4 regions of the Bradyrhizobium sp. SUTN9-2 genome follow, and region 1 is predicted to be linked to each of the others. Evidence: predicted binding sites of a transcription regulator. Region 1 holds the regulator's gene; each other region holds the start of a gene.
What was found. The regulator LexA, encoded in region 1, represses DNA repair genes until DNA is damaged. The targets are predictions, from matches to a motif close to TGTTCNNNNTGTGTTCNG.
Positions count from the first base shown of each region.

Region 1 (7,272 bases):
CACGATCGGTCTGCGCGACACGTTCGCGAAGGAAGTCGCCAAGGGTTGAGAAGGGCTGAGCAGGACATGAGCAGCGAGGCCGACGCCATCGTTTCCGCCATCATCGCGAAATGGTGCGCCGGCTTCGCGGCGCTCGATGCGGCCGCGCTGTCCTCGCTCTATGCGAGGAACGCGTTCTTCTTCGGCTCCAATCCGAAGCTCTATCGCGGCCGAGATGGCGTCGCCGACTATTTCAACGGCCTGCCGCGCTGGGGGAGGCCGAGCGCGACCTTCTCCGACGTGCACGCCGCGCAGGCCGGCCCTGATCTGATCAACATGGCCGCGACCATCACGTTCGATCTCGCGGGCGAGCGGGATGATCTCGTCGTCAAGATGAGCTGGGTCATCATCCGCGAGGACGGCGGCTGGAAGATCGTCAATCACCACGCCTCGTCGCAGGCGCCGCTGATCTAGCAACGGGCGCCAGCCCGGAGAAAAGTAGGGCGCTCTTCGCCTGTTCCCGATCCGTACCGCTATTCGTGCAGCCGCACGGTCCGGTAGCCTCCGCAGCCGTCGCGTATCGTAAGGTGCAGGGGAATGGCGGAGCCGGGCCGGCCAGGACGGTCCCAGGGAGTTGCCGGGACGTGGCCGGTCGGCCGCGCCGCCCCGGCCGGCGGCTTGGCGCCAGCGGGCCTCGGCATCTGGCCGGCGATCATCGAGACGCTGCGCCAATGGGCTCGGGGCGAGGCCGGGCCTGGCCGGCTGTTGCCGTGGGTGCCGGTCGCCTTCGGCGGCGGCATTGCGCTTTATTTCGCCGCCGATCATGAGCCGGTGCTGTTGGTGGTTGCCGCCACAGCCATCGCGCTGATGCTCGGCGCGGTGCTGCTCCGGCGGAGCCGGCTGTTTGCGCCCGCCATCATGCTCGCGGCGGTCGCGGCTGGTTTTGCCGTGGCGACCTGGAAGACCGCGCGTATCGCGCACACCGTTTTGGCAAAACCGCTCTATTCGGTGTCGCTGTCGGGCTTCGTGGAAGCGCGCGACATCCGCGAGCGCACCGATCGCTTCGTGCTGCGCGTCAGCGCGATGGAGGCGCAGCGCAGCGACGTCAAGCTCGAGCGCGTCCGCCTCTCGGTGCGCAAGGGCACGGCGCCTGAGGTTGGCAGCTTCGTGCAGCTGAAGGCGCGGCTGCTCCCGCCGATCTCGCCGGTGCGCCCCGGCAGCTATGATTTCTCGCGCGACATGTTCTTCCAGGGCATCGGCGCCTCCGGCTTCGTGATGGGCGCGATCACGGCGTCCACACCGCCGGATGGCGGCGGCCTGCGGCTGCGCTATGCCGCCTTCATGCAGGGCCTGCGCGACGCGATCGACGCGCGCATCCGCGCAACGCTCGAAGGCGACAACCGCGCGATTGCGACGGCGCTGCTCACGGGGCGGCGCGATGCGATCACCGCGCCCGTGAACGATGCCATGTTCGTCTCGGGACTCGGCCATGTGCTGTCGATCTCCGGCTATCACATGGCGGTCGTCGCCGGCGTCGTCTTCTTCGCGGTGCGCGCGCTGCTGGCCTTGATCCCGGGGCTGGCGGCCGGCTCTGCCATCAAGAAATGGTCGGCCGCCGCGGCGCTGGTCGCGGCCGCGTTCTACCTGTTGCTGTCGGGCGCGGAGGTTGCGACGCAAAGATCGTTCTTCATGACGGCGGTGGTGCTGATCGCAGTGATGGTCGACCGCCGCGCCATCACCTTCCGCACGCTGGCGGTTGCCGCGCTGATCGTGCTTGCGGTCGCGCCGGAGGCGTTGGTGCATCCAAGCTTCCAGATGTCGTTTGCGGCAACGCTCGGGCTGGTGGCGCTGGTGCAGATCGGCATGCCGAACCTGCTCGCCTCGCCCGATCATTCCGCGACGGCGCGGATCGCGTTGTGGGGCGGCCGCGAGATCGCGATGCTGTTCCTGGCCTCGCTGATCGCGGGGCTCGCGACCACGCCGTACGCCGCCTTCCACTTCCATCGCGTGACCCCATACGGCGTGCTCGCCAATCTCGGCGCCATGCCGGTGGTCTCGGCGCTGGTGATGCCGGCCGGGCTGTTGGGGCTGCTCGCGGCGCCCTTCGGGCTCGACGGCGTGTTCTGGTGGTTGATGGGGATCGGCATCGAGTGGATGGTCCTGGTCGCGCGCTGGGTGGTGGCCCTGCCGGGCGCCGTCGGCCGCATTCCCGCCTTCGGGATCGCGCCGCTGATCGCAGCGAGCCTCGGGCTCATCGTGATGGGCCTGTTGCGCACGCCCTTGCGCTGGTCCGGCGCCCTGGTGCTGCTGGCAGCGATCCTCTGGGGACTGTCGGTGCGGCAGCCCGATATCCTGATTGCCGGGGATGGCGCGAGCGTCGCCGTCCGGGGCGGGGATGGGCGCTTGCAGGTGATCCGCGCCAGCAAGGACAGCTTCCTGCTGAAGGAGTGGTTGGCTGCCGATGCCGATCCGCGCGATGCCGGCAACGCCTCGTTGGCGAGCGGGGTGTCGTGTGACGAGTCCGGCTGCGTGGCGCCGCTCGCGGACGGACGACTGATCGCGTTGGCGACGCGTATCGACGCGCTGGCCGATGATTGCAGCCGCGCCGCGCTGGTGGTGACGGCGCGGCCTGCGCCACCCGATTGCGCGGCGATGGTGGTCGATCGGGCGCGTCTTGCCAGTCAGGGCGCACTGGCTCTGACGAGACGCGGCGAGGGCTTTTCGGTGCAGGCGGTGAGGACGAGGGGAGCAAGCCGTCCCTGGCTGCCGGCCGGCGCCGGCGAGGGAGATTTCGACGGCAGCCTCGTGCCGAAGGCGGCCGTGCCCCGCAACCGGGACGCAACGCCATCGGAGGCCGACTTGCAGGCCGACGATTGACGCGGATCACAAATACCAGGCCAGCACGGCGTCAAGCCTTCCGTTGCCGATAACCGGCAGGGCCACCATTCGGCTCAGCCCGGCTGCGCAGGCTTCGGAGCCGGCGATCGAGCCGTCAGAGGTGAGATCGTCGTTGAGCGCGGGCATGCCGGCGGCCCAGGCGCCGCCGATGCTGCCTTCGCCCCTGGCGATGGACTGCGCCGCATAGCGTGCGGCGAGGTCGGTCTGCGCGCTGCAATCGCCGGCGCGAAAGACCAGCGCCGAACGGTCCTCGTTCGGGACCCAGATCTCGAAGCGTCGTGCAATCGGCGTTGCCTGCGCGGAGAGGAATGTCAGAACCCAGGTCTGGTCGGTACCGGTTCGGTAGGGCACGCCGACGCCGAGATTGATCCCGACCTTGGCGGCGTCCTCCCAGCGCAGGAAACTCTTGGCGTCGTGCAAGTCCTTGATGATCAGCGGCAGGCCCGCCTTCCAGGTGCGTCCGGGCAGGCCGAAGCCGCGTGGAAATCTGGTGTGGCGGGAGTTGAATTCGAACATGTCCGCGGTGCCGTAATAGCCATCGACGAGCCCCATCTCATGCGAGAGATCAGGATCGTTGTGCCAGAGTTCGATCGCGCCGACGTGCGCCTCGTCGTCGCCACAGAACAGCACCAGCACGGCTTGCAGGAATTCGCCCGCGAACACCGGCACCGCCACGCCGCAGGTGAGGCCGGCCGCAGCGGCCTGATCGGTCCGCTTGAAATAGGAGTTGGCGAATTTCGTGAGGATGACGGGGTGGCCACAGGTCCAGGCCTTGCCGGGAAGTCCCTCGTCATATCCGAAGTGCAGCTCTTCGCTGACGGCTTTGAACGCGGACAGCCCATCGTCGTAGAGGCCGCCGCCGAATTCCAGCCGCATGCGCGTCCGGTCGGGTACCCAAAGTTCAACGACGCGAATGAAGGTCTTCATCGAGCGTGTCCGCCGCCTCAAACCACGACAGCATCGGTCATTTGGCTGCGGAGCGGACGTTCAAAATGCGGGCAGCACGGCCCAAACTTCGTGCGACGACGAGGCGCGGCGGTGGGCTCGCCGATCGAATGTCCTGAAACACAAACTTACCGGGCTCGCCGGCCTCGGCCGGCGACGGCAATTTCAATCCCGGGCTCGGCCTGTCGGCCGAAGGGCGTCAGCCGATCGGCAGGCGCGTGATCGTGGGCCGCGTGTCGGCGACGATCTGCGGCTTGTGCTCGCGCTCGGGGGCTGGCTGCGTCACCGGCAATTGCAGCACGGTCGCGCGCTGGCCTTCGACGAGCTGCGTCACCAGCACGTATTTGCCGTCGGGGAATTCGATCGCGTCATGATGGCGATCGGGAATGTGCGGGTCGATCTTGCCGAACTTGCCGACGCGAGAGTTCACGGTGCGCGTCCAGATCCAGCGGTTGTCGTAGCGGACGTTGTCGGCGAAAGCGAGCTCCGTCCCCGGCAGCAGACAGACCGCGACGGAGGGATCGGCTTCGGAAGCGAAACCGCGCGTCGAGGTGCCGCGGAAGGTTGTCGTGACGATCGTCTCGCCGACTTCGGCGGGGCGCGTCGCGACGGCATGCAGGCTGTAGTCACACATCGGGTGCTCCTCATGCTGGGATAGCGACCCGCGTCTCTTTCGAGGCGCAGGCCTCTATCAGAGTGGAAGCATACAACGCTCTGCTCGGTTATGGGCAAATCTGCGGCTCGCGTCCGCAGCGCGCGATCACATTATCTTTCCCGGATTCGATAGGAACAAACCTCGCGTCCTTGCATTCGGCCGGAGCTATCAGCACTGCCGGCACAACTCTACCGGCGAAGCAGAAATGGCTGCGCGCCTGCGCGGGGGAATGTCGCGCGGGAAGATGGACCGGACAGCCGGCGCAGAACCAGAGAAACCGTCCAGCCGGAGCGGACAAGTATCCGCTCCGATCCTGGATCGCCGATGCCGATCGAAACGCGCGCGGCGCTTGATGTTTCCCGTATCAGTACTTCCGGTAAAGCCCGATCAGCTTGCCCTGGATCTTCACGCGGTTCGGCGGAAGAATGCGGACCTCGTAGGCGGCATTGGCGGGCTCGAGCGCGATCGAGGCGCCGCGGCGGCGGAAGCGCTTGAGCGTGGCCTCCTCGTCGTCGATCAATGCCACCACGATGTCGCCGGTATTTGCGGTCTCGTTGCGCTGGATCAGCGCCATGTCGCCGTCGAGGATGCCGGCCTCGACCATCGAATCGCCGCGCACTTCGAGCGCGTAGTGTTCGCCCGAGCCGAGCATGTCCGGCGGTACGCTGATGGTGTGGCTGCGGGTCTGCAGCGCCTCGATCGGCGTGCCTGCTGCGATGCGGCCCATCACGGGCACCGCGACCGGGCGCTCGCCCTCGTCGGCGGGCGGGCTGGAGCTCGCGCGCACCTTGCCGAGGTTGCCCTCGATCACGCTCGGGGTGAAGCCGCGGCGATTGCCGGCGGCGGCCTGCAGCTCGGGCAGCTTGATCACCTCGATGGCACGGGCGCGGTTGGGCAGGCGGCGAATGAAGCCGCGCTCCTCGAGCGCAGTGATCAGGCGATGAATGCCTGACTTCGAGCGCAGGTCGAGCGCATCCTTCATCTCGTCGAAGGACGGCGGCACGCCGCTTTCCTTCAGACGTTCGCTGATGAACCGCAGAAGCTCGTATTGTTTGCGCGTCAACATCTCGACCAAAGTCCCCCGGTTGATGTCGTTCGATTCCGACACGATGAAGCCGGCACTAAGCCGCTACATCCTCGAAACAAATCATGAACGGACACTATATGTTCGATATGTGTTCCGCAACTGCTTAATTTATGGTGAACGCGGCCAAGCTCGCGGAATGCGTGTGGCTGGGCGGCTCAGACGGGCAGCCGGAGCACCTCGCAAGGCGTGCCGGCCTCGGCCTTCGGCGCGAACGGTGCGCGCAACAGAAGTACCTGTGCCGCAGCGAGATTCGCAAGAAGGGAGGAGTCCTGATGGCTGACCGGAAGGGCGACGCGCGTGCCGTCGTCGCGCTCCTCCAGCCGCGCACGCAGATAGTCCTCGCGCTGGTCGTTGGCGGCGAGATCGCGGCCCAGCACGGCGCGCTCGCGCCGATGATGAATCGCTGAACGGCCCGACAGGGCGCGAATCAAGGGGACCATGAACAGGAAGGCGCACACGTAGGACGACACGGGATTGCCGGGCAGGCCAATCACGCGCATCGCGCCTATCCGACCGTGCATCATCGGCTTGCCCGGCCGGATCGCGATCTTCCAGAACGCCATCGCGATGCCTTCGCCCTTGAGCGCCTGCTGGACCAGGTCGTGGTCGCCCACCGAGGCACCGCCGGTCGTGATCAGGATGTCGGCGCCGCTCTCGCGCGCGCGGCGGATGCCGGCGGACGTCGCCTCCAGCGTATCGGCGGCAATTCCGAGGTCGATGGTCTCGGCGCCCTCGCTGCGGGCGAGCGCATGCAGGGCATAGCCGTTGGAATAGACGATCTGGCCGCGACCAGGCGTGGTGCCCGGCATCACGAGCTCGTCGCCGGTGGCGAGAACGGCAACCCTCGGGCGGCGGATGATGGCGAGATGCGGATGATTCATTCCGGCGGCGAGGGCGAGATCGCGCTCGGTGAGGCGGATTCCCTTGCGCAGCAGCACGTCGCCTTCGCGGAAGTCGACGCCTGCAGGGCGGATGTGCCGGCCGAAAATGGCGGCTTCCTTGATCGTGACATGTTTGCCGTCGGCAGCCGTGTCCTCCTGGATCACGACGGCATCGGCGCCGTCGGGAACGACGCCGCCGGTGAAGATCCGCACGGCTTCGCCGGGGCCGACGCTTCCCGCGAACGGCCGGCCCGCCGCGACCTCGCCGACGACGGTCAACCTCGAATCGTATGCCGCGTCGGCCGTGCGCACGGCATAGCCGTCCATCGCCGACATCGCCTCCGGCGGCTGCGTGCGCCGCGCCGCGACATCGCGGGCGAGCACACGATGGTAGGCCTCGTCGAGGCAAACCATCTGTTCAGCCAGCGGCTCGACGCCGGCCAACACCGCAGCAAGCGCGTCAGAAACCGGCATCAGGGCCACGGGCGAACTCCGCAACAAATCAGGACTGGGTCGGCAAGTTCTAGCCGAGCGGAGGAGCTGAAGCAAAAGGCCTCCCTTGCCAGCCAGGAATCACACTTCCTTTTGGTCTCGACCCGGCTTATCTTCTGCCAATGACAGAACTGCTCGAAAAGGCGCTGAAGGCCGTGCGGCGGCTTCCTGCGGATAGCCAGGACGAGATTGCACGCGCCATGTTGGCGTTGAGCGACGCCGGAGAGGAGGCTGAGGAAGTCGATCCCGGTCATCTTGCGGCGGTCCTCGAGGGGCTCACGCAGGCGAACCTCCGGCAATTTGCGTCTGACGCCGAGATCGAAGCCGCCTTTCGC
Region 1 is NZ_LAXE01000001.1:4,271,229-4,278,500, forward strand. Features, by position in the region: gene XF30_RS19860 (glutamine--tRNA ligase/YqeY domain fusion protein) at 1-49, shown strand, start outside; gene XF30_RS19865 (nuclear transport factor 2 family protein) at 67-453, shown strand; gene XF30_RS19870 (ComEC/Rec2 family competence protein) at 577-2,856, shown strand; gene XF30_RS19875 (GAF domain-containing protein) at 2,863-3,804, opposite strand; gene XF30_RS19880 (hypothetical protein) at 4,022-4,456, opposite strand; gene lexA (transcriptional repressor LexA) at 4,842-5,543, opposite strand; gene XF30_RS19890 (molybdopterin molybdotransferase MoeA) at 5,720-6,928, opposite strand; gene XF30_RS19895 (hypothetical protein) at 7,060-7,272, shown strand, end outside.

Region 2 (7,272 bases), 3.1 Mb from region 1:
TCCGGCGCATTGCCCAGCTTTTCGGCGCGCGCGTTGATCTCGCCGGCGAGCACCGCTTGCGCTGCAGCCTGCAAGGCTTTCGCATCGGAGCCGGCTTCCGCCGCATCCGGTGCAAAGGTGAAGCCATCGAGGCGGCCGATGACATGGCCTTCGACGATGACTTCGCCGGTCTTGCCGATTTCAGTATTCAAGCTCGTGTTCTCCCGCAGGCGGCGCATCAATACACTGGTCCGGCGATCAACGAAACGCTCAGTCAAGCGTTCATGGAGCGCATCCGATAATTTATTTTCGACCTCCCGCGCGATCCCCTGCCAGCGTTCCGGGTCTTTCAGCCAGTCCGGGCGGTTGGCGACGAAGGTCCAGGTGCGGATCTGGGCGATTCGGGCCGAGAGCGTGTCGATGTCGCCGTCGATGCGGTCGGCCTGGGTGACCTGGGACTCGAACCAGGCATCGGGAATGCAGCCCTTGCGCATCAGGAAGCCGTACAGCGTCGTCACCAGCTCGGCATGGGCGGCCGGCGACAGCTTTCTGTAGTCCGGGACCTGGCAGGCTTCCCAGAGCCGCTCCACGGCAGCCTTGCCCTGCGCGATATCGCGCACCTCGCCGTCGCGGGCGGCGTGATCGAGCACGCGCATGTCCTCGGCGATCGGCGCGCGCGTCAGCGTCTCGTGGCCGGGGGCGAGGTTCAGCGAGACCTGGAGCGCGCCGAGCGAGGAGAAATCGAGCTTCGAATTACGCCATTGCAGCACCTTCACGGCATCGAAGGTGTGGTTCTGCAGCGCGTTGACGAGGTCGGGCTCGAACGGCGCGCAGCGGCCCGTGGTGCCGAAGGTGCCGTTGCGGGTGGCGCGGCCGGCGCGGCCTGCGATCTGCGCGAATTCGGACGGTGTCAGGCGGCGGAACTGGTAGCCGTCGAACTTGCGGTCGGAGGCGAAGGCGACGTGATCGACGTCGAGATTGAGGCCCATGCCGACGGCGTCGGTGGCGACGAGATAATCGACGTCGCCGTTCTGGAACATCGCGACTTGCGCGTTTCGTGTGCGCGGCGACAGCGAGCCCAGCACCACGGCGGCGCCGCCATGCTGGCGGCGGATCAGCTCGGCAATCGCGTAAACTTCATCGGCCGAGAACGCGACGATGGCGGTGCGGCGCGGCTGGCGCGTGATCTTGCGATCGCCGGCGAATTCGAGCTGCGACAATCTGGGCCGCGTGATCATGGACACGCCTGGCAACAGGCGCTCGATGATCGGGCGCATGGTGGCGGCGCCCAAGAGCAGCGTCTCGTCGCGGCCGCGGCGGTTGAGGATTCGATCGGTGAAGACGTGGCCGCGCTCGAGATCGGCGGCGATCTGGACCTCGTCGACGGCGAGGAAGGAGACGTCGATATCGCGCGGCATCGCCTCGACGGTCGAGACCCAATAGCGCGGATTCCTAGGCTTGATCTTCTCCTCGCCGGTGACGAGCGCGACGCTGGCCTCGCCGGATCGAGCGGCGATCTTGTTGTAGACCTCGCGCGCGAGCAGGCGCAGCGGCAGGCCGATCATGCCCGAGGGATGCGCCAGCATCCGCTCGATGGCGAGATGGGTCTTGCCGGTGTTGGTCGGACCGAGCACCGCAGTGACGCCCGCGCCGGGTGCGCGCTCGGAAGCGAAGGGGGAGGAGGAAAAAGCCATGTCTATCGGATTAGGTAATGGCGATTTGGGCGAATGTCAGTGCTGGATGGGGCGGTGAGGGGGCTGGCTCTTCGTTCCTCATCCTGAGGAGCGCGTCAGCGCGTCTCGAAGGATGAAGGCCCGGCTGGTGCTGCTGGGCGAGCCAAGCCCCTCGCCCTTCGAGACGGCCGCTTGCGCGGCCTCCTCAGGGTGAGGGGCACACCGCGGGCGTGAAAACGCCCGCCCCAAATCCCGCGCAACTGTCTCACTTTGCGACGCTTTTCCCGTTCGCTTTAAGCTTCGGAACGACTCTAGAACGAATCGCGGCCGAATCGCTGACTCCCCTGTGAGTCCCGTTCCGTTCACGCAACATGTCGCGGGACTCGTCTTGGTTGCGCACTAGATGGAGTTTTGCGGGAGCGCACAAGCGACCGGGGTGGTTAAAGCTGGGGATGGTGTCGAGTCGAATCAGAATCGGGGAGGAGTCAAATGGATTCCCTGAGCAGGCGGGCTGGCCAAACAAAGAGTGCGAAAACAACCCCATGCACAGTAGGTAAGTGATTGATTTTGCTTAGCCTACGCCGAACGCTCGTCATTCCAGGGCGCGACGCAGTCGCGAGCCCTGAATCCATCGCGCAACCGTCTCTGCGGCCTGATGGATTCCGGGTTCGCGCCAAGGGGCGCGCCCCGGAATGACGGCGGAGAGAGCGGTGCGGCCTCCTTGCCTACTGCGTCTTCGCGACCCTTGGCGGCTGGGGCGACGTGATGAAGCTGGTGGCTTCCAGCATGGCCGGCCCCAGGGGCGTCGGCACTTTCAGCCAGAACGGGACCAGGATGCGCGTGCCGGCGATCGGGGCGAACGCGATCTCCATGTTGCGCTGGGCGGCGAGGTATTTGATCACCGGGCGGTCGGGGATGTAGCCGGCGATCGGCACGAAATAGATCGCGCAGACCACGACCGGGCCCTTGTAGCCCTTCTCCGCCTTCACGGTCTCCATGCGCTTGAAATCGAGCTTGAGCTCGTAGCGCATGCGGCCGTCGAACACCGGCGCGGAGCTGTGGCAGGCGTCCTGCGAAACGGGATCACCGGTGCCGGGCACGCGCAGCAGCGAGGCCGTCATGGGGTCCCAGACACCGCGGCGGTGCGCCTCGGTGACGACGATACGATCAGGATCGACCGGTGGCTCCGGCAAAATGGCGAAATCCTTCACATTGCCCTTGTCGAGGGTGATGCGGATCTCTTCGGTCTTCTTCTGGGTGGTGGTGGAGGCCTGGTAGCCGGTCGCAACCAGCGCGCCGCCAACGACGCGCCCCTGGCTGGCGCCGGTGCCGGACCCGCCCGTGAACGACTTCAAAAGCCCGGTGGTGCCGCCGGCGGCCGCCGCCGAGAACACGTCGTCCTGGATATCGATGTTCCAAGCGCCCTTGCCGACGGGAATGCCCGCCAGCGTCGCCTCATATTGCGCCTCGAGCTTACCTTGCGCCGCCGCGGGCGCTGCGCCGGACGCCAGGCCCAGCACCGCCGCCAGGCCACAAAGCGCCATCAGCCGGCCGGCCAAGGGGACGTCCAAGCGGACGCCCCGACACAGACAGGCTGAGCGCAGGACTTGCGCGAAATGAAGCGTTGTCGGCACGAAACAATCCAATCAGAGCGCGATATGCTGTTACTTAAGCCAAAACCGGCGACAAACAATGTGTCGGGGCATGCAGCCCCGGGAACTCCACCGGACTCTTCGAGGGCGAATACGCCCTTTATGTGATGGTAAGGGCGACAATCATTGCCGTTTTGGTGATCGGAAGGTAACGGGGGGCGTTCCGAGCTCTCCCCACCCTCAGCTGTCATGCCCCGCGAAGGCGGGGCATCCAGTACGCCGCAGTGCCTCTGGTCAGCCGCGCCGCCGCGGAGTACTGGATCGCCCGCCTTCGCGGGCGATGACACCGAGGATGGGGCACGAGATCCCGGGTTCGGGCTCTGCCCGCCCCGGGACGACGGGCCAAAAACGGCCCGTCGCCTTGACGCAAGGCCCCTTCCCCCCTATACGTCCGCCCGCTCCCTGCAAGGACGAAAGAATTTGCCCCCGTGGCGCCGAAATGGCGGCCGCACTCGTTGGGGGTTCGAACTAAAGGATTTATGCCATGTCTCGCCGCTGCGAACTGACGGCCAAGGGCCCCCTCGTCGGCCACAAGGTCAGCCACTCCAACATCAAGACCAAGCGCCGCTTCCTGCCGAACCTCGTCAACGTGACGTTCATCTCGGAAGCCCTGGGCCGCAACGTGCGCCTGCGCGTCTCCACCAACGCGATCAAGAGCGTCGACCACAATGGCGGCCTCGATGCCTACCTGCTCAAGGCCAGCACCGAGGCGCTCTCCCCGCGCGCGGTCGAGCTGAAGCGCGCCATCCAGAAGAAGGTCGGCGACACCCAGCCTGCGAAGCAGGCGAGCTGAGATTTTTTGGAATTGGGCGGGGGCTAAGTGGCGTCGCGTGGCGTAAGCTTAGCCAGTAGAGTTTGAGTAGCGGCCGGATCGGAAGATCCGGCCGTTTTTGTTTTGTGGGCGGCGCCTGCGTACCGACGAAAGTGTACTTGCGTGCGGCGACTCATCTAAGCATCTTTTAGTTGCTCCAAATTTGAGTCGCCGCCTCACCACTCGTGAGCAATTTCAAGACGAATTCCGTCGGAAAGTTGAGAATCAATCGACCGCCTTTTAGATACGCCTACGCCCTTGTCAAAATATAAATCTAACTTGCCCAAAGTTTTCGATTCGCGCAACCTGTGGTCGCACTCGACGCCACTTTTGCCGCGCTGCACCCCAGCACACCATTTCCCTCCTCTCGGGATGCCCCTTCATCCGATGGCCTTGGTTCTCCGCCATACTCGCTCCGGTAGCATCCGCCGGCACGCCCCGTAGAGCACGCGCGCGACACCGACCGCGCCCCCTCACCGAACAACCTCGTCCATCTGTTGGACGGCACCGGCAACGAGATCTCGGAGAACATCTCCAACGTCCTGAAGCTCTATCGCTGCCTGCGCAAGACGGACAAGCCCACGCCGCGACAGATGGCGCCCTTCGACTCCGGCGGCCGTCACCGCAGCGCCACCCGTAAACAGCTCGCGCGCGCGTTAACCGTCCATTAACCAACGCATCCTAGCCTGCTGCAATCGTCCAGCCATCACTAGCTCGAAATCCCTTCCCGGTTCGCTCCAGGAGAAGCGCGGATGTGCGTTGAGTTGTTGACGTATGCCGATCTCGGTGCCCGCCTCAATGTCTCGCGCGAGGCCGCGCGGGCAGTGGCGCGGCGTCGGCGGTTGCCGCGCTCGCGGTCGGACGACGGCAAGGCGGTGGTGAGCGTCGATCTCGCCACTCTCCGCTACACCCCCCGCCCGCGACGAGCCCGCCGGGCAGATCCCATCGCGACCTCCCTGGCCAGGATCGAAGCCGTCAAGACCGAGGTCTTCAAGGCGGAGATCGCGCGGCTCGAATCCGTCGCAACCGCCTACAGGGCCGTGTTCGAGCGCGAGCGCGAGCGCGCCGATCGCCTCGCCGTCGAGCTGACGCAGGCGGCCGCCGAGACGACGGCCGCCAATGCATGGGCGGCACGACTGGAAGACGAAGTGACGGCGCTGCGGAGCGATCGCCGCCCTGGCGGCTCGATCGCGGGACACGCGGCGCGTCGGTTGGGACATCTGGCCGCCTTCATTGTGCAAGCAGACCGCGCGGCCCGCAGGTAGGACTCAGAACTTTCTTTAGTCCCCGGCTTGCCGGAGCAATCGCGAGGGAAGAATGACTGGCAACACCGATATTCATGAAATGAAGGCTCGCATCGTCGTGTTCGGCGTCGGCGGCGCCGGCGGCAATGCCGTCAACAACATGATCACGGCCGGGCTGCAAGGGGTCGAGTTCGTGGTCGCCAACACCGACGCGCAGGCGCTGGCGATGTCGAAGGCGAACCGCCTCATCCAGCTCGGCACGCGGGTAACCGCAGGCCTCGGCGCCGGCTCGCAGCCGGAACTGGGACGCGCCGCAGCCGAAGAGGCGATCGACACGATCCGCGAGCAATTAACCGGCGCGCACATGGTGTTCGTGACGGCAGGCATGGGCGGCGGCACCGGCACCGGGGCTGCACCCGTCGTCGCCAGAATCGCGCGCGAGCTCGGCATTCTCACCATCGGCGTGGTCACCAAGCCGTTCTACTTCGAGGGCTCGCGCCGCATGCGCTTTGCCGAAGCCGGCATCGAGGAGCTGCTGAAGACGGTCGACACCCTCCTGATCATCCCGAACCAGAACCTGTTCCGTGTGGCCAGCGAGAAGACCACGTTCGCCAATGCCTTCGCCCTTGCCGACCAGGTGCTTTATTCGGGCGTGGCCTGCATCAGCGACCTCATCGTCAAGGAAGGCCTGATCAATCTCGATTTTGCCGACGTCCTCTCCGTCATGAAGGAGAAGGGCAAGGCCATGATGGGACGGGGCGAGGCTTCCGGCGAGAAGCGCGTGCTCGCAGCCGCCGTGGCCGCAATTTCCAATCCCCTGATCGAGAATCCCTCGATCAAGCGCGCCAGTGGCCTCATCATCTCCATCACCGGCGGCAAGGATCTCATGCTGTACGAGGTCGACGAAGCGGCGACCCGCATTCGCGACGAAGCCGACCCGGACGCCAACATCATCGTCGGTGCGTCGTTTGACGAAAGCTTAGAGGGCATCGTCCGCGTCTCGGTGGTGGCGACGGGTATCGATAATCTCGATCCGGCGCAGGCGCTACCAGTGGAAACCGCCCTCACCCAGCTCGCCGGCAGGCTGCGCAACGACGGCCGCCGCATCGCCGATCGCATCGAGCGCAGTGCCCCCCTTCCGCAAGCGGCAAGCCCGCCGCTGCGGCCGCAGCCGCACCACCCCGTGGGACCGCCGGCACGGCCGAGCCTGGACCATGCGCAGCAGGCGGCGCTTCAGCCGCTGGATCCTTACGGGCGTGCGCCTGCGCGCAATGCGCCCGACGAGAGCGCTCTCGATATTCCGGCCTTCCTGCGCCGCGCGGCGAACTGAGCGGCGGCGAGCGGGGAAGTTACCTGCTCGGCAACCAGCGAGCCCAACGACAACTTGTCATCCCGGGGCGCGACGAAGTCGCGAGCCCGGGATCCATAACCACCATCGTGAGTATGGATTCCGGGCTCGCGCCAAGAGGCGCGCCCCGGAATGACGGCGTAGAGCGTGCGCAGCCGCCGAGGCTTCAGGCCGCCGTGCTGTGCGGCTTCTCCGCTGCTTCCTTGTCCGTTTCCTTGTCGCGGGACAGCCAGGCCGGAAAGCGCAGCAGGCGTTCGTTGGTGTCCTTCGGCAGCTCGACGGGCGGCACTTCAACGGCCGAACTCGGCAAGTCCAGCGCCGCGTGGCCGGATCGCACTGCATCCGCGCGCTGATCCAGTTCACGCAACAGGGGATCGAGCACGCTGTCGACCTCGGTCGCCACCGACACCAGGAAACTATTGAGCTCGCGCGCCTCGGGCACAACGGCCGCCGCCGATTCGACCGCCCTGGAGAGACCGTCCACGACAGGTGCAAACGCTCCGGCGGCTTGCTTGATTCGCGTCTTGATCAGTTCGATCTCGCTCAGGACGCGCTCACGCTCTCG
Region 2 is NZ_LAXE01000001.1:1,163,112-1,170,383, reverse strand. Features, by position in the region: gene XF30_RS05450 (helicase-related protein) at 1-1,673, opposite strand, end outside; gene XF30_RS05440 (DUF3108 domain-containing protein) at 2,378-3,181, opposite strand; gene rpmB (50S ribosomal protein L28) at 3,789-4,097, shown strand; gene XF30_RS40035 (phospholipase effector Tle1 domain-containing protein) at 4,610-4,786, shown strand; gene XF30_RS05425 (hypothetical protein) at 4,868-5,380, shown strand; gene ftsZ (cell division protein FtsZ) at 5,433-6,689, shown strand; gene XF30_RS05415 (hypothetical protein) at 6,874-7,272, opposite strand, start outside.
Region 2: a site for LexA is predicted at 1,954-1,971, ahead of XF30_RS05450 (helicase-related protein). Genes of this name have one in related genera too.

Region 3 (7,272 bases), 3.7 Mb from region 1:
GCGCCGTCATATTCGATGGTGAGCTTGTAGCGGGGCATCGTGTCCAGTTTCGTCGTCATTGCCCGCCTTGTGCGCTGTTGCGCACTGGGGCGGGCAACCCAGTACTCCGCAGCTTATCCGATTGACCGAGAAGCCTCGGCGTACTGGATACCCCGCCTTCGCGGGGTATGACAGTGTCAGGTGAATTTGGATCCCGCCTTTAACGGCACGCCGCGCAGGAAGTCCGCGGCCTGCATGCGGGCCTTGCCCTCGCGCTGCAGCTCGATGATGCGGATGGCGCCGTCGCCGCAGGCGACGATAAGCTGATCGTCGAGCACCTCGCCAGGCGCGCCGGCGCCTTGCGCCAACTCGCAACGCAGGATTTTGACGCGGGCATCGTCAAGCTCGCTCCAGGCGCCGGGGAAGGGCGAGAGGCCATGGACGTGGCGCAGCACTGCGCGCGCCGGCTTTGTCCAGTCGATCCGCGCCTCGGCCTTCTCGATCTTGGCGGCGTAGGTGACGCCGTCCGCGCTCTGCGCCTTGAGCTGGAGCCCGCCGCGTTCGAGCGCGGCCATCGCGCGCACCATCAGGTCGGCCCCCAACCGGGACAGGCGATCGTGCAGGTCGAGCGCGGTCATGCCGTCGGTGATAGCGATGCGCTCGGCCATGGCGACGTCGCCGGTATCGAGGCCGACATCCATCTTCATCACCATCACGCCGCTCTCGGCGTCACCTGCCATGATGGCGCGGTTGATCGGCGCAGCGCCGCGCCAGCGCGGCAACAGCGAGGCATGCAGATTGTAGCAGCCGAGTTTTGGCGCATCGAGGATCGCCTGCGGCAGGATCATGCCGTAGGCGACGACAACGGCCGCGTCGACATCGAACGCGCGGAACTCCGCCAGCGCCTGCTCGGACTTCAGCGTCTTCGGCGTCAGCACGGGAATGCCGAGCTTTCGCGCGGCCTCCTCGACCGGCGTCGGCTGCAATTGCAGGCCGCGCCGGCCGCCCGGCTTGGGCGCGCGGGTGTAGACCGCCGCGATCTCGTGCCCATGCGCGACCAGCTCGAGCAGCGTCGGCACGGAGAAATCGGGCGTGCCCATGAAGATGAGGCGAAGGGGCATTTGACGAGACAATCCTTGAAACGAGCAAGGTACTCGTCATGGCCGGGCTTGTCCCGGCCATCCACGTTCGTCCTGCTCGCGGCGGCAAAGAACGTGGATGCCCGGGACAAGCCCGGGCATGACGGCGGAGGAATTATCACTCCGCCGCGCGCTTGGCGGCTTTCTCGAACTTCTTCATGACGCGGTCGCGCTTGAGCTTGGACAGATAGTCGACGAACAGCACGCCGTTGAGATGGTCGATCTCGTGCTGGATGCAGGTGGCGTAGAGGCCTTCGGCATCCTCCTCGTGCACCTTACCGTCGAGATCGGTGAAGCGCACGCGCACCTTCGCGGGACGCTCGACCTCCTCATAATATTCCGGGATCGACAGGCAGCCTTCCTCGTAGACCGACAGTTCCTCGGACGAGGCGATGATCTCGGGGTTGATGAAGACGCGCGGCAGCGGCTTGGTCTCGCCGTTCTCGTCGCGCTTGGCGAGGTCCATCGTGATCAGACGCAAGGGCTGCGCAACCTGGATCGCCGCCAGCCCGATGCCGGGCGCGTCGTACATGGTCTCGAACATGTCGTCGGCAAGCTTGCGGATCTCCGCCGTGACCTTCTCGATCGGCTTGGAGACCAGGCGCAGCTGCTTGTCGGGCAGGATGATGATTTCTCTGAGGGCCATGGCCGCGATTTAAGCCGCGCGCCGGATGCGGTCAATGCGGCCCGGAACCCCTTAACCCCTCGCTAACCATAAAACTTCACCTTTCATTAACCATGAAAATTAGGGCCCGGTTAACCCAGAATGTTCCCTCTTCGTTCGCGAGAGCGCAGCGAATCGGCTACAAGGCGGCATGAACGAGATCATTGTCATGCTGGGCGACTGGCCGGTGCGCATCGTCGATGCGCTGATCGGCTTCGGTGCGCTCGTCCTCATCCTGCTGGTTGTGATTGCGGTTGTGATCGCGCGCTCGGGGCGGCGTGGCGCGGAACTCGCCATGGCGAACGCAATCCGTGCCGACGAGCTCGAGGAGCGGCTCGCCCAGGTGCTGCACGCCCAGAGCGAGGCCTCGGGGCGGGTCGACGCCATGACCCAGGCGCTCGCCGGCCGCCAGGCCGAGATGGCGCGCGCCGTCAACGAGCGACTTGATTCGGTGACGCATCGGGTCGGCCAGTCCATGGAACATTCGACCCGCAACACCATGGAGAGCCTGCGCGCGCTGCATGAACGGCTCGGCATCATCGACAACGCGCACAAGAACCTCACCGACCTCACCACGCAGGTGACCACCCTGCGCGACGTACTCGCCAACAAGCAGTCGCGCGGCGCGTTCGGCCAGGCGCGGATGGAGGCGATCGTCCAGGACGGTCTGCCCAAGGGCTCCTACGAGTTCCAGTTCACGCTCTCGACCGGCAAGCGGCCGGACTGCGTCGTGTTCCTGCCCGATCAGCGCCCGCTCTGCATCGACGCGAAGTTTCCGCTGGAGGCGATGACGGCGCTGCACGACGCCCGCACCGACGAGGAGCGGCGCGTTGCCACGCAGCGGCTGCGCGGCGACGTGATGAAGCATGTCAGCGACATCGCGGAAAAATACCTCGTCACCGGCGAGACCCAGGAGATGGCGCTGATGTTCGTGCCGTCGGAATCGGTCTATGCCGAGATCCATGACGGCTTCGACGACGTGATCCAGAAGGCCTATCGCGCCCGCGTCGTGCTGGTGTCGCCGTCGCTGCTGATGCTCGCGATCCAGGTGATGCAGCAGATCATGAAAGACGCGCGCATGCGCGACGCCGCCGACCAGATCCGCACCGAGGTGATCAAGCTCGGCGACGATCTGGGGCGCCTGCGCGACCGCGTGCTCAAGCTGCAAAAGCATTTTGCCGACGTGAACGAGGACGTCCGCCAGGTGCTGATCTCCGCCGACAAGATCGAAAAGCGCGCAGGGCGAATCGAGGAGCTCGATTTCAGCAAGAGCGATGCGCCGGAGGCGCCGCGCCTGGTGGCGACGGGAGCGGCAGAGCTGTTTCCGCGCAAGCTCCAGGCGGGGGAGTGAGACTAGGGCACACTGTCGTGCCCCGCGAAGGCGGGGCATCCAGTACGCCGTGACGATCGTTGTTAAGCCGACGTGCCGGCGTTTACTGGATCGCCCGCCTTCGCGGACGATGACGGCGGAATGGAAGGCGAAGATGGATCCACGCCAGTACGACGTGTACATTCTCGCCAGCCGAATTGGCGGCACGCTCTATATCGGCGTGGCGAACGATCTCATCCGCCGGTGGCGCAGCACAGGTTGAAGGTCATCGAAAGCTTCACGGAGAAGTACGACGTTGCCCGACTTGTCTACTTCGAGCAGTTCGACCATCCCGAGAATGCGATCAAGCGGGAGAAGCGGTTGAAGAAGTGGAATAGGGCCTGGAAGGTCCGCTTGATCGAGCAGCATAACCCAAACTGGGATGACCTCTATCCTGGGATAGCCGGACCATCATGATGGCGTCATGCTCGATGTCATGCCCCGCGAAGGCGGGGCATCCAGTATTCCGCAGCCCGTGTGGTTGAACCGAGACGCCGCGGAGTACTGGATCGTCCGCCTTCGCGGACGATGACACCGAGCGTGTTGGAAGCTCTCCCGTCTCACCAGCTACCGCGAGGGTCTTTTCCCCCAGAATCTGCTAACACGCCCCCCATGACCGCACCCGACGCGACCTCCCCTGCCGCGGCTTCTGCCGCCTCGTCCTCCTGGCGCGACAGCCTTGCCGTTTACCTGCAGCCGCGGGTGCTGATCGTGCTGTTTCTCGGCTTCTCCTCGGGGCTACCGCTGGCGCTGTCGGGATCGACGCTGCTGGTGTGGATGGCCGAGGCCGGGGTTGATCTTGGAACGATCGGGCTGTTTGCGCTGGTTGGAACGCCCTACACGCTCAAATTCCTGTGGGCGCCGCTGGTCGATGCGCTGCATGTGCCGTTCTTCACGCATGCCTTCGGACGCCGCCGCGGGTGGCTGGTGTTTTCGCAGCTGCTGCTGATCGGCGCGATTCTGCTGTTGGCGCTGACCGATCCGGCACGTTCGCCGCTGCTGGTCGCGCTTGGTGCGCTGCTGGTCGCGACGATGTCCTCGACGCAGGACATCGTGGTCGATGCTTTCCGCGTCGAGAGCCTGCCCGAAAGCGAGCAGGCCGCCGGCATGGCCGCCTATGTCGCCGCCTATCGCATCGGCATGTTGGTATCGACCGCAGGCGCCCTGTTCATCGTCACCGGCTTCGAGGCGATCGTTCCTCGTGGCGCTGCCTGGATGTGGGGCTATGTGGTGATGGCGGCTCTGGTGCTGATCGGCACGGTGACTGCGCTCGCCGCTACCGAGCCCGCACAATCCGCGCGCGCCGAGGCCGCCACGCAGGACGAGGGCGCGCTCACGCGGGTGTTCCATGCGGCGCTGGGCGCGTTCTCGGAATTCCTGCGACGCAAGGAAGCATGGGTCGTGCTCGCCTTCGTCGTGCTGTTCAAGTTCACCGACGCGTTCTCCGGCAACATGACCGTGCCGTTCGTCATCGATATCGGCTTCACGCGGAACGACTATGCCGTGATCGTCAAGGGCGTCGGCATCATCGCGACCCTGGCCGGCGGCTTTGCCGGCGGCTTCGTGGCCCGACGCTATTCGCTCGCGACCAGCCTGTGGATCGGCGGCATCGTGCAGGCGATGTCCAATTTGTCGTTCTCGTGGCTTGCGATTGTCGGCGTCAACGAATGGGCGCTGACGCTGGCGATCACCTCCGACAATTTCTGCAACGCCATCGGCACCGTGATCTTCGTCGCCTATCTCTCGGCGCTGTGCCAGAACCCGCTGCACACGGCGACCCAATATGCACTGCTGACGGCGCTCGCCGCCGTAGGACGGACCTATTTGTCGTCGGGCGCAGGCTATCTGGCGAAAGCGACGGGCTGGCCGATGTTCTTCGCGATCTCCGTCCTCGTCGCCATCCCGAGCCTGATGTTGCTGGCGTACTTGCAGAAGCGCGGGCATTTCGAGGCACTGGGGCCGGTGCGGGTGTAGGCACCCCTGTCATGCCCCGCGAAGGCGGGGCATCCAGTACTCCGAGACAGTCGTGATCGACCGAGAAGCTGCGGCGTACTGGATCGCCCGCCTTCGCGGGCGATGACACCGGAATCGGGGAGACGACTCCACCCCTACTGCTTCTTGATCAGGCTCCACTTCGTGATCACGGCCTCGCTCATCTGGCCGGGATCGCTGGCGCAGGCGACCTCGTCCACCTTCACGGAGATCTCCTTGCCGACGAAGGATTTCAGCTGGGCGGCCTGCGCCTCGCTGGAGGTGACGAGCTGGAACGTCTCGGGGCCGGTTTCGAGATTGCAGAGCCCGTTCGGCGGCGGCAGGCGGCGCGGTTCCGACGTGATCTGGTAGGTCGCGACGCGCTTGCCGTTCTTGACGTCGCGCACCTTCATCGCGTTGAGCTCGCCGGAGAGCACATCGCCAGTGTTGATCGGCTTGCCGGGCTTGGACGGCGGCAGCGCCGCGTCGCCCTGCTGCGCGGAGATGGCCGGGGTCACCAGCATCAGCATCGTCGCGACCAAAGCCCATCGCGTGGCGAAAAGTTTCGTCATGTCGTCCGTTCCGTAAAGTCTGGATGGAGATTCCTGTTTTGACGCGTTTTCTTCACGCGAACCGGTATCCACTTCGCTCGAAAACGCTCTAGAACAGGGTGCGCTGCCGCATCGCAGCCGATAGCGTACCTTCATCGAGATAATCAAGCTCGCCGCCGACGGGAACCCCGTGGGCGAGCCGCGTCACCTTCACATTGGCGTCCTGAAGCAGGTCGGTGATGTAATGCGCCGTGGTCTGACCGTCCACCGTCGCATTCAGCGCTAGGATGATTTCATGCACTTGCGAATCATGCGCGCGCGCCACCAGCGCGTCGATGGTGAGGTCCTGCGGGCCGACGCCGTCGAGCGGCGACAATGTCGCGCCGAGTACATGATAGCGACCCTGGGTCGCATTGGCCCGCTCCAGCGCCCAGAGGTCGGCGACATCGGCGACGACGACGATGATGGCAGGATCGCGCTTCGGATCGGTGCAGACCGTGCAGGGATTTTGCGTGTCGATGTTGCCGCAGGTCTTGCAGACCTGGACCTTGTCCAGCGCCACCTGCAAGGCGCTCGACAACGGCATCATCAGTGCTTCGCGCTTCTTGATCAGATGCAGCGCCGCGCGCCGCGCCGAGCGCGGACCGAGGCCCGGCAGCCGCGCGAGCAGCTGGACCAGCCGCTCGATCTCGGGACCTGCAACAGCGCCCATCTTATTGGCCGAACAGCCCCGGCGGCAGGCCGAGCCCGCCGGTGAGGGCCTGCATCTTCTCCTGCATGGCGGTCTCGGCCTTGCGGCGCGCATCAGCGAGGGCGGTGACGAGCAGGTCTTCCAGCACCTCGCGCTCCTCGGCCTTCATCAGCGAAGGATCGATCTTGATGCTCTTGACGTCCATCTTCGCGGTCATGCGCACGGCGACGAGACCGCCGCCGGAAATGCCTTCGACCTCGACGTTGGCGAGCTGGTCCTGCATCTCCTGCATCTTGGATTGCAGCTGCGCCGCCTGTTTCATCATGCCGAGAAAATCAGCCATGGGTGCGTGTCCTTGGAAAGAATGGTTCAGAGATCGTCGCCGTCGGAACCGTCGGGCGGATCGTCGCTGCCATAGTCGGTGTTAATATCGGTTTCCGGCGTCTCGGGAGCAAGCCTGCGGACCTCGACGACCTTGGCGCCGGGGAAACGCGACAGCACCTCCTGCACGCGCGGATCGGCTTCCGCGGTACGGGCATGCTCCTGCTTAGCCGCCTGGTTCACCGAGCGCAAAGTCGGCTGGCCCTGCTCGTTGGAGACGATCACGGTCCAGCGGCGGCCGGTCCACAGCTCGAACTTCTTCGCAAGTTCCGAGATCATGGTCTTGGAAGCGTTGGGCTCGAGCGCGACTTCCAGCCGCCCCTCCTCGAAACGGACGAGGCGCATGTCGCCTTCGAGCGCGCTCTTGGTCATGATGTCGCGCTTCTGCCCTGCGAGCGCAACCAGCTGCGTGAAGCTCGCGATGCGCAGCTGGGGCGCCGCCCCTTGCGTATCCGGCGCGGGCGCCGCCATCTGCGGCCGGGCGCCACCGCCAAACGCTGGAGCCGAGGCTGTCGGCATGCGCACGG
Region 3 is NZ_LAXE01000001.1:7,962,100-7,969,371, forward strand. Features, by position in the region: gene truA (tRNA pseudouridine(38-40) synthase TruA) at 1-38, opposite strand, end outside; gene fmt (methionyl-tRNA formyltransferase) at 177-1,100, opposite strand; gene def (peptide deformylase) at 1,237-1,764, opposite strand; gene XF30_RS37020 (DNA recombination protein RmuC) at 1,934-3,133, shown strand; partial or broken gene XF30_RS37025 (GIY-YIG nuclease family protein) at 3,267-3,568, shown strand; gene XF30_RS37030 (AmpG family muropeptide MFS transporter) at 3,764-5,125, shown strand; gene XF30_RS37035 (hypothetical protein) at 5,260-5,694, opposite strand; gene recR (recombination mediator RecR) at 5,783-6,385, opposite strand; gene XF30_RS37045 (YbaB/EbfC family nucleoid-associated protein) at 6,387-6,707, opposite strand; gene XF30_RS37050 (DNA polymerase III subunit gamma/tau) at 6,734-7,272, opposite strand, start outside.
Region 3: a site for LexA is predicted at 1,886-1,903, ahead of XF30_RS37020 (DNA recombination protein RmuC). Genes of this name have one in related genera too.

Region 4 (7,272 bases), 3.5 Mb from region 1:
TCAAACAAGACGCCAAGGAGTGACCGTGCCGCTCGCTGCCACGCTCGCCCGCCCGCCGGTGCAACCGGCCGACGATGCCCCGCATCTCTTGCTGGTCGACGACGACCGCCGCATCCGCGACCTGCTCTCGCGCTTTCTTGCAAGTGAAGGCTACCGCGTCACCACCGCGGCGAGCGCCGGCGATGCGCGCTCGAAGCTGATGGGCCTGCATTTCGATCTCCTGATCCTCGACGTCATGATGCCCGGCGAGACCGGCTTCGACCTCGCCCGCTTCATCCGCACCTCGTCGTCGGTGCCGATCGTGATGCTGACGGCGCGCCACGAGGCGGAAGCCCGCATCGAGGGCCTGCAGATCGGCGCCGACGATTACGTCGCAAAACCGTTCGAACCGCGCGAGCTGGCGCTGCGCATCAACAACATCCTCAAGCGCGCCGCGCCGCCGCCGCAGGCCACGACGATCGAGAAGATCGCCTTCGGCCCCTATGTCTACCATCTCGAACGCGGCGAATTGCGCCAGGGCGAGGAGGTCATCCACCTCACCGACCGCGAGCGCGAGATGCTGCGGATTCTCGCGGAGACGCCGGGCGAGACCGTGCCGCGCAGCGCGCTGACCGGCAATGGCACCGTCAACGAGCGCGCCGTCGACGTGCAGATCAACCGCCTCCGGCGCAAGATCGAGACCGATCCCGCCAATCCGCTGTTCCTGCAGGCGGTGCGCGGCATCGGCTACCGCCTGGTGGCCTCGCCCTGAACCGCAGTGAAGCGCGCCAGATGAGCACGATCGATACCGGCCTGACGCTGCTGAAGAGCGCCGCCGGCCGCGTCTCGGCCGCCAACGGCTGGATGGGCAACGCGTTCAAGGGCTGGATGCCGACCGGCCTCTACGCCCGCGCGCTCCTCATCATGATCGTGCCGATGGTGATCCTGCAATCGGTCGTCGCTTTCGTGTTCATGGAGCGGCACTGGAACACGGTGACGCGCCGCCTGTCGGCCGCAGTGGTTCAGGACATCGCCGCACTGATCGACGTCTACAAGGGCTATCCGCAAGATAAGGACCGCAACGAGATCCGCCGCATCGCGCAGCAGCGGCTCGGCCTCGTCGTCGATTTCCTGCCTGCCGGCGACATGCCGCCGCCGGGACCAAAACCGTTCTTCTCGCTGCTCGACCAGACGCTGTCGGTGCAGCTCGGCCGCCAGATCGGCCGCTCGTTCTGGATCGACACGGTCGGCCGCTCCAACCTGGTCGAGATCCGCATCCAGCTCGACGACGCCGTGATGCGCGTGTTCGCGCAGCGCAGCGCCGCCTATGCCTCGAACTCGGAGATCTTCCTGTTCTGGATGGTCGGCACGTCCTCGATCCTGTTGATCGTCGCGGTGCTGTTCCTGCGCAACCAGATCAAGCCGATCCTGCGCCTCGCCGATGCCGCCGAGAGTTTCGGCAAGGGCCGCGAGGCCCCGAATTTCCGCCCCCGCGGCGCGCGCGAGGTGCGGCGCGCGGCCGTCGCCTTCCTGGAGATGAAATCGCGCATCGAGCGCACGATGGAGCAGCGCACCGCGATGCTCGCCGGCGTCAGCCACGATCTGCGCACCATCCTGACCCGCTTCAAGCTCGAGCTGGCACTGATCGGCGACAGTCCCGAGCTCGAGGGCATGCGCAAGGACGTCGACGAGATGTCGATGATGCTGGAGGATTACCTCGCGTTTGCCCGCGGCGATTCCGGCGAACAGTCGCAGCCGACCGACATGGCGCAGGCACTCGAGGAGCTGCGCAGCGATGCCGAACGTCACGGCCATACCGCGACCGTCGCCTTCAACGGCCTGCCCGTGGTGACGGTGAAGCCGGCCTCGTTCAAGCGCTGCCTCGCCAACCTCGTCACCAACGCGGCGCGCTACGGCAAGAACATCGCCATCACCGGCCAGCGCGATCACCGTTATTTGACCGTCACCGTCGATGACGACGGCCCGGGCATTCCCGCGCACTTGCGCGAAGAGGTGTTCAAGCCGTTCCTGCGGCTGGACAACGCCCGCAACCAGGACGAAGGCGGCACCGGCCTGGGGCTCGCGATCGCCCGCGACATCGCCCGCTCCCATGGCGGTGACATCACGCTCGGTGACAGCCCGATGGGAGGATTGAGGGCGAGCGTGCGGATACCGGTGTAGGTGGGGTCTTCCCTTCTCCCCTTGCGGGAGAAGGTGGCGCGAAGCGCCGGATGAGGGGTATCTCTCCGCGCGTCCAAGCCTCATTGAATTCGCGGAGAGAAACCCCTCACCCGTCTCGCCGCTTTGCGGCGATCCACCCTCTCCCACAAGGGGAGAGGGAAAGAGTACACCTACTTCGGCAGCAGCGCCTTCAGCTTGTCCATGTCGCGCGTGTTCATCTTGAAGCCGCCGGGCATGACGATGTCACCGGGCTTCTGATCCGGCTTGCAGGCCCCGAGCCACTTGGCTTGCAGCGTCGTGGTGCTGTCGCGCCCCGCCGCACCGGCAACGCCGCCTTTTGCGTGCGAAGTGGTCTTCACCGTGTAGGCCGAGTTGAAGTCTCCGGTGATCTCGGCATGCGAGGTCGTGCTGACGCCGGCGACGCTGCACTCGGAATCGCTGACATAGCCGGTCGCGGTCTTCTTGATCTCCTGCTTGGCGCAGATCTGCTTGGCCATCGGGGAGACGTTGTTGCTCATCTCCTTGTCGACGGTCTCGTCGGTGCAGTGCTGCATGGTCATCTCGGGCACGGGCGAGCCTGATGTGACCAGCTTCATCTCCCAAAGACCGGCCTTGCGCAGGGGCAGTTCGTCGGCGCCGGCACTGCCTGCCGACAATGCGAGGCAAAGCGTCGAGCCGAGCAAAGCGAGTTTGCGCGTCATGAGGGAAGCTCCCGGCTGAGAGAAGTGCGGCGCTACGACAGCGCCTCAGTACAGTGTGCGGATCGGCCGGTCGGCGGCGCCATAGGGCACCCAGCGGCAGGAGAACGAGATGTAGCCGCCCTCATAGCCCTGCACGGCCAGGAATTTCGCCACCTTGCCGTAGCGGGCGCAATGATCGACCGCGACCTGGCGCGCATCGACCCGGGTCGCCATCGAATAGGCGATGATGCCGCCGGTGTCGTTGCCCTTGAACGGCGGCACGTAATCGGCGCGCGCCGACTGGCTCGCCATCATGCCTGAGACAACCAGGCTGGCAAGAAGGCCCGCGGCCGCAATGATTCGCATTCCCGTCACTCCAATTGGCTGGCGCCAGTTTACGGTGCCGCGACGCACGTGAAAAGAACCGAACCCCTGTTGGCCGCGACACTTGGTCAAGTCCTTGCGAAGTGTTGCCGCGCTGCACTTGACCTCCTCCAACCTTCGCGGCACCGTCCGGCCTTCGCAAGACCTTAGCTGCCCGGATTGATCATGCGCGCCCCCTTCGAGAAATCGCTCCGTTTCGCCGCCGTGCTCGGCCTCATGTTCGGAGCATTGTCACTCGGCGAGGCCAGGGCCGCCAATCCGCTGGAGCTGAATTTCTGGCTGAGCGGGCCGCGCTATGACGGCGCCGTCGCCCCTTGCGACTGGGCTCTGCCGAGGATCGTGCACGAATTCGCCGAAAAGGAATCCAAGTTCTGGAATTCTTCGTTGCAGATCACCGGCTTCTCCGCCGTTCGCGAAACCGCGTTCCGGCCCTGGCAGTCCGACAACATTCCGCGCCGCTATTGCACCGGCGAGGCCATGCTCAATGACGGCAAGCCGCGCAAGGTGCATTTCTCGATCATCGAGGATGGCGGCTTTGCCTCCTACGGCAACGGTGTCGAATGGTGCGTCGTCGGCGTCGACCGCAACTGGGCCTACAATCCGGCGTGCCGCGCCGCCAAGCCCTGATTCCAGCAGCGGCTGGCTGGGCTGATCAGCCGGCCGACGACAGCTCCAATTTTGTTCTTGAAATGTTCCCATCGCCTGCTAGGCTGTGTGCACAGTCTAGTTGAGGGGCGTCGCCATGTTTTACTCCAGATTGCGTTCGTTGTCCCGTTTGATGATCTCGCTCACTCTTGCTGCGGGGTTGGCTAGCCTCGCCGGCGGTGCGAAGGCACAGGACAAGCGGCAGAACGCCCCGGGCGAGTTCGATTTCTATGTGCTGGCGCTGTCGTGGTCGCCCTCGTTCTGCGAGGAAGCAGCCGAACGCGGCGGCCGGTCCCAGATGCAATGCGGCGGACGGCCCTACGCCTTCGTGGTACATGGGCTGTGGCCGCAATACGAGAACGGTTTTCCGGAGTATTGCCAGCGCCCGGCGCCGCGGCTGAACCGCAACATCGTCTCCTCGATGCTCGATTTGATGCCGGCGCCGGGCCTGATCTTCAACGAATGGGACAAGCACGGCACCTGCTCCGGGCTGGAGGGCCGCGGCTATTTCGAGATGATCCGCAAGGCGCGCGCTGCGATCAAGATCCCGCCCGAATATCTCGATCTGGCGCAGGCCAAGACCGTCGCGCCGGCGGAGGTCGAGGAGGCCTTCATCAAGGCCAATCCGGGTCTCAGCAATGCCGCCGTCTCGGTCACCTGCAACCGGACACGGCTGTCCGAGGTCCGCATCTGCCTCAGCAAGGACCTGCAATTTCGCGCCTGCGACGAGATCGAGCGCCGCGCCTGCCGCCGCGACCAGGTGACGATGCCGCCGATCAGGGGCGGGTAGCTCAGTCATTGCGAGCGCAGCGAAGCAATCCAGAGTGCCTCCGCGGACGCATTTCTGGATTGCTTCGCTGCGCTCGCAATGACAGGGGTTAGGATCGCGCCAGACAACGTAGTCCTCTCCGCCATGAACTACCGCCACGCCTTCCACGCCGGCAGCTTCGCCGATGTCATCAAGCACATCGTGCTGGCGCGCATCCTCACTTATCTGCAGGACAAGCCGGCAGCGTTCCGCGTCATCGACACCCACGCCGGCGCCGGCCTCTACGATCTCGACAGCGACGAGGCGCGCCGCGGCGGCGAATGGCTGACCGGCATCGCGCGGCTGCTGCAGGCGCGCCTGTCCAACGAGAGCGCAGCGCTGACGAAGCCCTATCTCGACATCGTCCGCGCCTTCAACCCAAAGGGGGAGCTCAAGGCCTATCCGGGCTCGCCGTTGATCGCGCGCGGCCTGCTCAGGCCGCAGGACCGGCTCGTCGCCTGCGAGCTCGAGCCGAAGGCCCGCAAAGCGCTGATCGATGCGCTGCGCCGCGACGAGCAAGCCCGCGTGGTCGATCTCGACGGCTGGGTGGCGCTGCCGGCCTTCGTGCCGCCGAAGGAGCGGCGTGGCCTCGTGCTGATCGATCCGCCCTTCGAGGCCAAGGACGAGTTCGAGCGGCTCGGCGAAGCCTTCTCGGCAGCGTTCGCGAGATGGCCGACCGGTATCTACGTAATCTGGTATCCCGCCAAGAACCGGCGCGCCACCGACACGCTGGCGCAAACCGTGGCGCGGCTCGCAGCTGCAGCAAAGCCGCCTGGAAAATGCCTGCGCCTCGAATTCAGCGTCGCGCCGCAAGCCGACAGCGCCGCCCTCACCTCCACCGGTCTCCTGATCGTCAACCCGCCCTACACGCTGCACGGCGAGCTCAAGACCATTCTGCCGGAGCTGGAAATACCGCTCGGCCAGGGCGGTGCTGCCAGATTCCGGCTGGAGGTGCCCAAGCCTTAGCGCCAAGCATTGACGCCAAGCCGTAACACTCCGGCATTCTTGGGAAAAATATGCAGGACCGGTAGTCAATCTGCAAAGAACCGTATTATGCTATTTCCGTGACTGGCTTTACGTTCCGCTTCCGCGAATGGTTGCGGCGGAGTGAAGGCCCTAAGAAAGATCCCGCCGGACCGATCAGGTCCGTCCAAGGATGGCCAGCTCCCGGGCTCCGTAAGGCCCGGTCATGTCGCGACGTGAGTCTGCGTCGCGACGGAGGAGCAATGAGGGGGAGTTTCCCGATGGCCATGACGGGAACGGTCAAGTTCTTCAACGGCGAGCGCGGCTACGGCTTCATCAAGCCTGACGACGGCGGTCGCGATGTTTTCGTTCACATCACCGCTGTGGAGCGGGCGGGACTGAAGGACCTCGCCGAAGGACAGCGTATTACTTTCGAAGTCGAACCGGACAAGAAGGGGAAGGGACCGAAGGCGGTCAATCTGGTGATCCTCTCCTAGCAAGCCTGGCGAAAAAAAATCCCGGCCGCGAGCGGCCGGGAGGCTGGTCCGGTATTTTCTTCTTTGGATGTCAGAAGCGATAGTTCACGCCTGCGCGGACAACGTTGGCGCTATAGCCGTTTGACACGCCCGTGATTGCGAACTGGCTGGTCGACAGATCGATGTAGAGATATTCGAGCTTGGCGCTCCAGTTCGGCGCGAGGCCGACTTCCGCACCGGCGCCGATGGTCCAGCCGGCACTGGTGTGCGACTCCGACCAACCGAAGGTTTGTGCGCGCAGCTCGCCGAAGGCGAGACCGGCGGTGCCGTAGAACAGCACGTTGTTGAACGCATAGCCGGCGCGGCCGCGCAGGGTGCCGAACCACGGGTTGGAGAACTTCCACGGCGCAAACGTGTCGTCGGCGCCGGCGGCCTGGATGTCGCCCTCGACGCCGAACACCCACGGGCCGTTCTGGAAATTGTAGCCGGCCTGCACACCGGCGACGAAGCCGGACGGCTTGGTGGGGTTGTTGTCGACCGAGCCCCATTCATAGCCGATATTGCCGCCGAGATAGGGACCCGCCCAGCTATAGGCATTGAGCGGCTGATTGACGGTATAGGGCGCGCGCTGCCCGTATTGGAGATCGGCGGCCTCTGCCGAAGCTGTCCAGCCGGCTGCAACCAACGCGGCTGCGCCCACAACGAGCCTCTTCATCACTCACTCCAACGCCACTGTCGCAACCCGAGCGATGCCCGCGCCGCCGCGCGAGCAAAATCGCATGGTTACGGAACCAAGAGCTTTTCGCGCAGGATTTATCGAGAGTTTTAAGTTAAAGGGCTGTTAAGCCGGGTTACCGCCTGCTTAACAGACTTAAGGAAGCGTTACCGGGAGCTGCCCGCCATCCTCTGTGCGTGCCGCATGGCCGGAACTTCAAATCAGTCCCCCCAGCGCCTAAATTCGTCCCATGGTTCACGATTCCCCCGACAATCCGGACGACCGCGCGCGCAAGGCGCCGCCGGCTGCGAGCGACACGCCGCCCGAGCCGCTGGCCGGGCCGGACGTAGATCCCGCGGCGGCAGGGGGCGATGACGAGGACGATGCCCTGCTGCCGGACATCCTGGAAGAGAGCGGCGCCGTCGGCGAAGGCCCGCTCGC
Region 4 is NZ_LAXE01000001.1:7,728,879-7,736,150, forward strand. Features, by position in the region: gene XF30_RS35805 (MarR family winged helix-turn-helix transcriptional regulator) at 1-23, shown strand, start outside; gene XF30_RS35810 (response regulator) at 20-751, shown strand; gene XF30_RS35815 (ATP-binding protein) at 772-2,160, shown strand; gene XF30_RS35820 (DUF3617 domain-containing protein) at 2,331-2,861, opposite strand; gene XF30_RS35825 (hypothetical protein) at 2,907-3,206, opposite strand; gene XF30_RS35830 (hypothetical protein) at 3,390-3,851, shown strand; gene XF30_RS35835 (ribonuclease T2 family protein) at 3,967-4,659, shown strand; gene XF30_RS35840 (23S rRNA (adenine(2030)-N(6))-methyltransferase RlmJ) at 4,783-5,643, shown strand; gene XF30_RS35845 (cold-shock protein) at 5,922-6,137, shown strand; gene XF30_RS35850 (outer membrane protein) at 6,208-6,831, opposite strand; gene uvrC (excinuclease ABC subunit UvrC) at 7,082-7,272, shown strand, end outside.
Region 4: a site for LexA is predicted at 3,904-3,921, ahead of XF30_RS35835 (ribonuclease T2 family protein). Genes of this name have one in related genera too.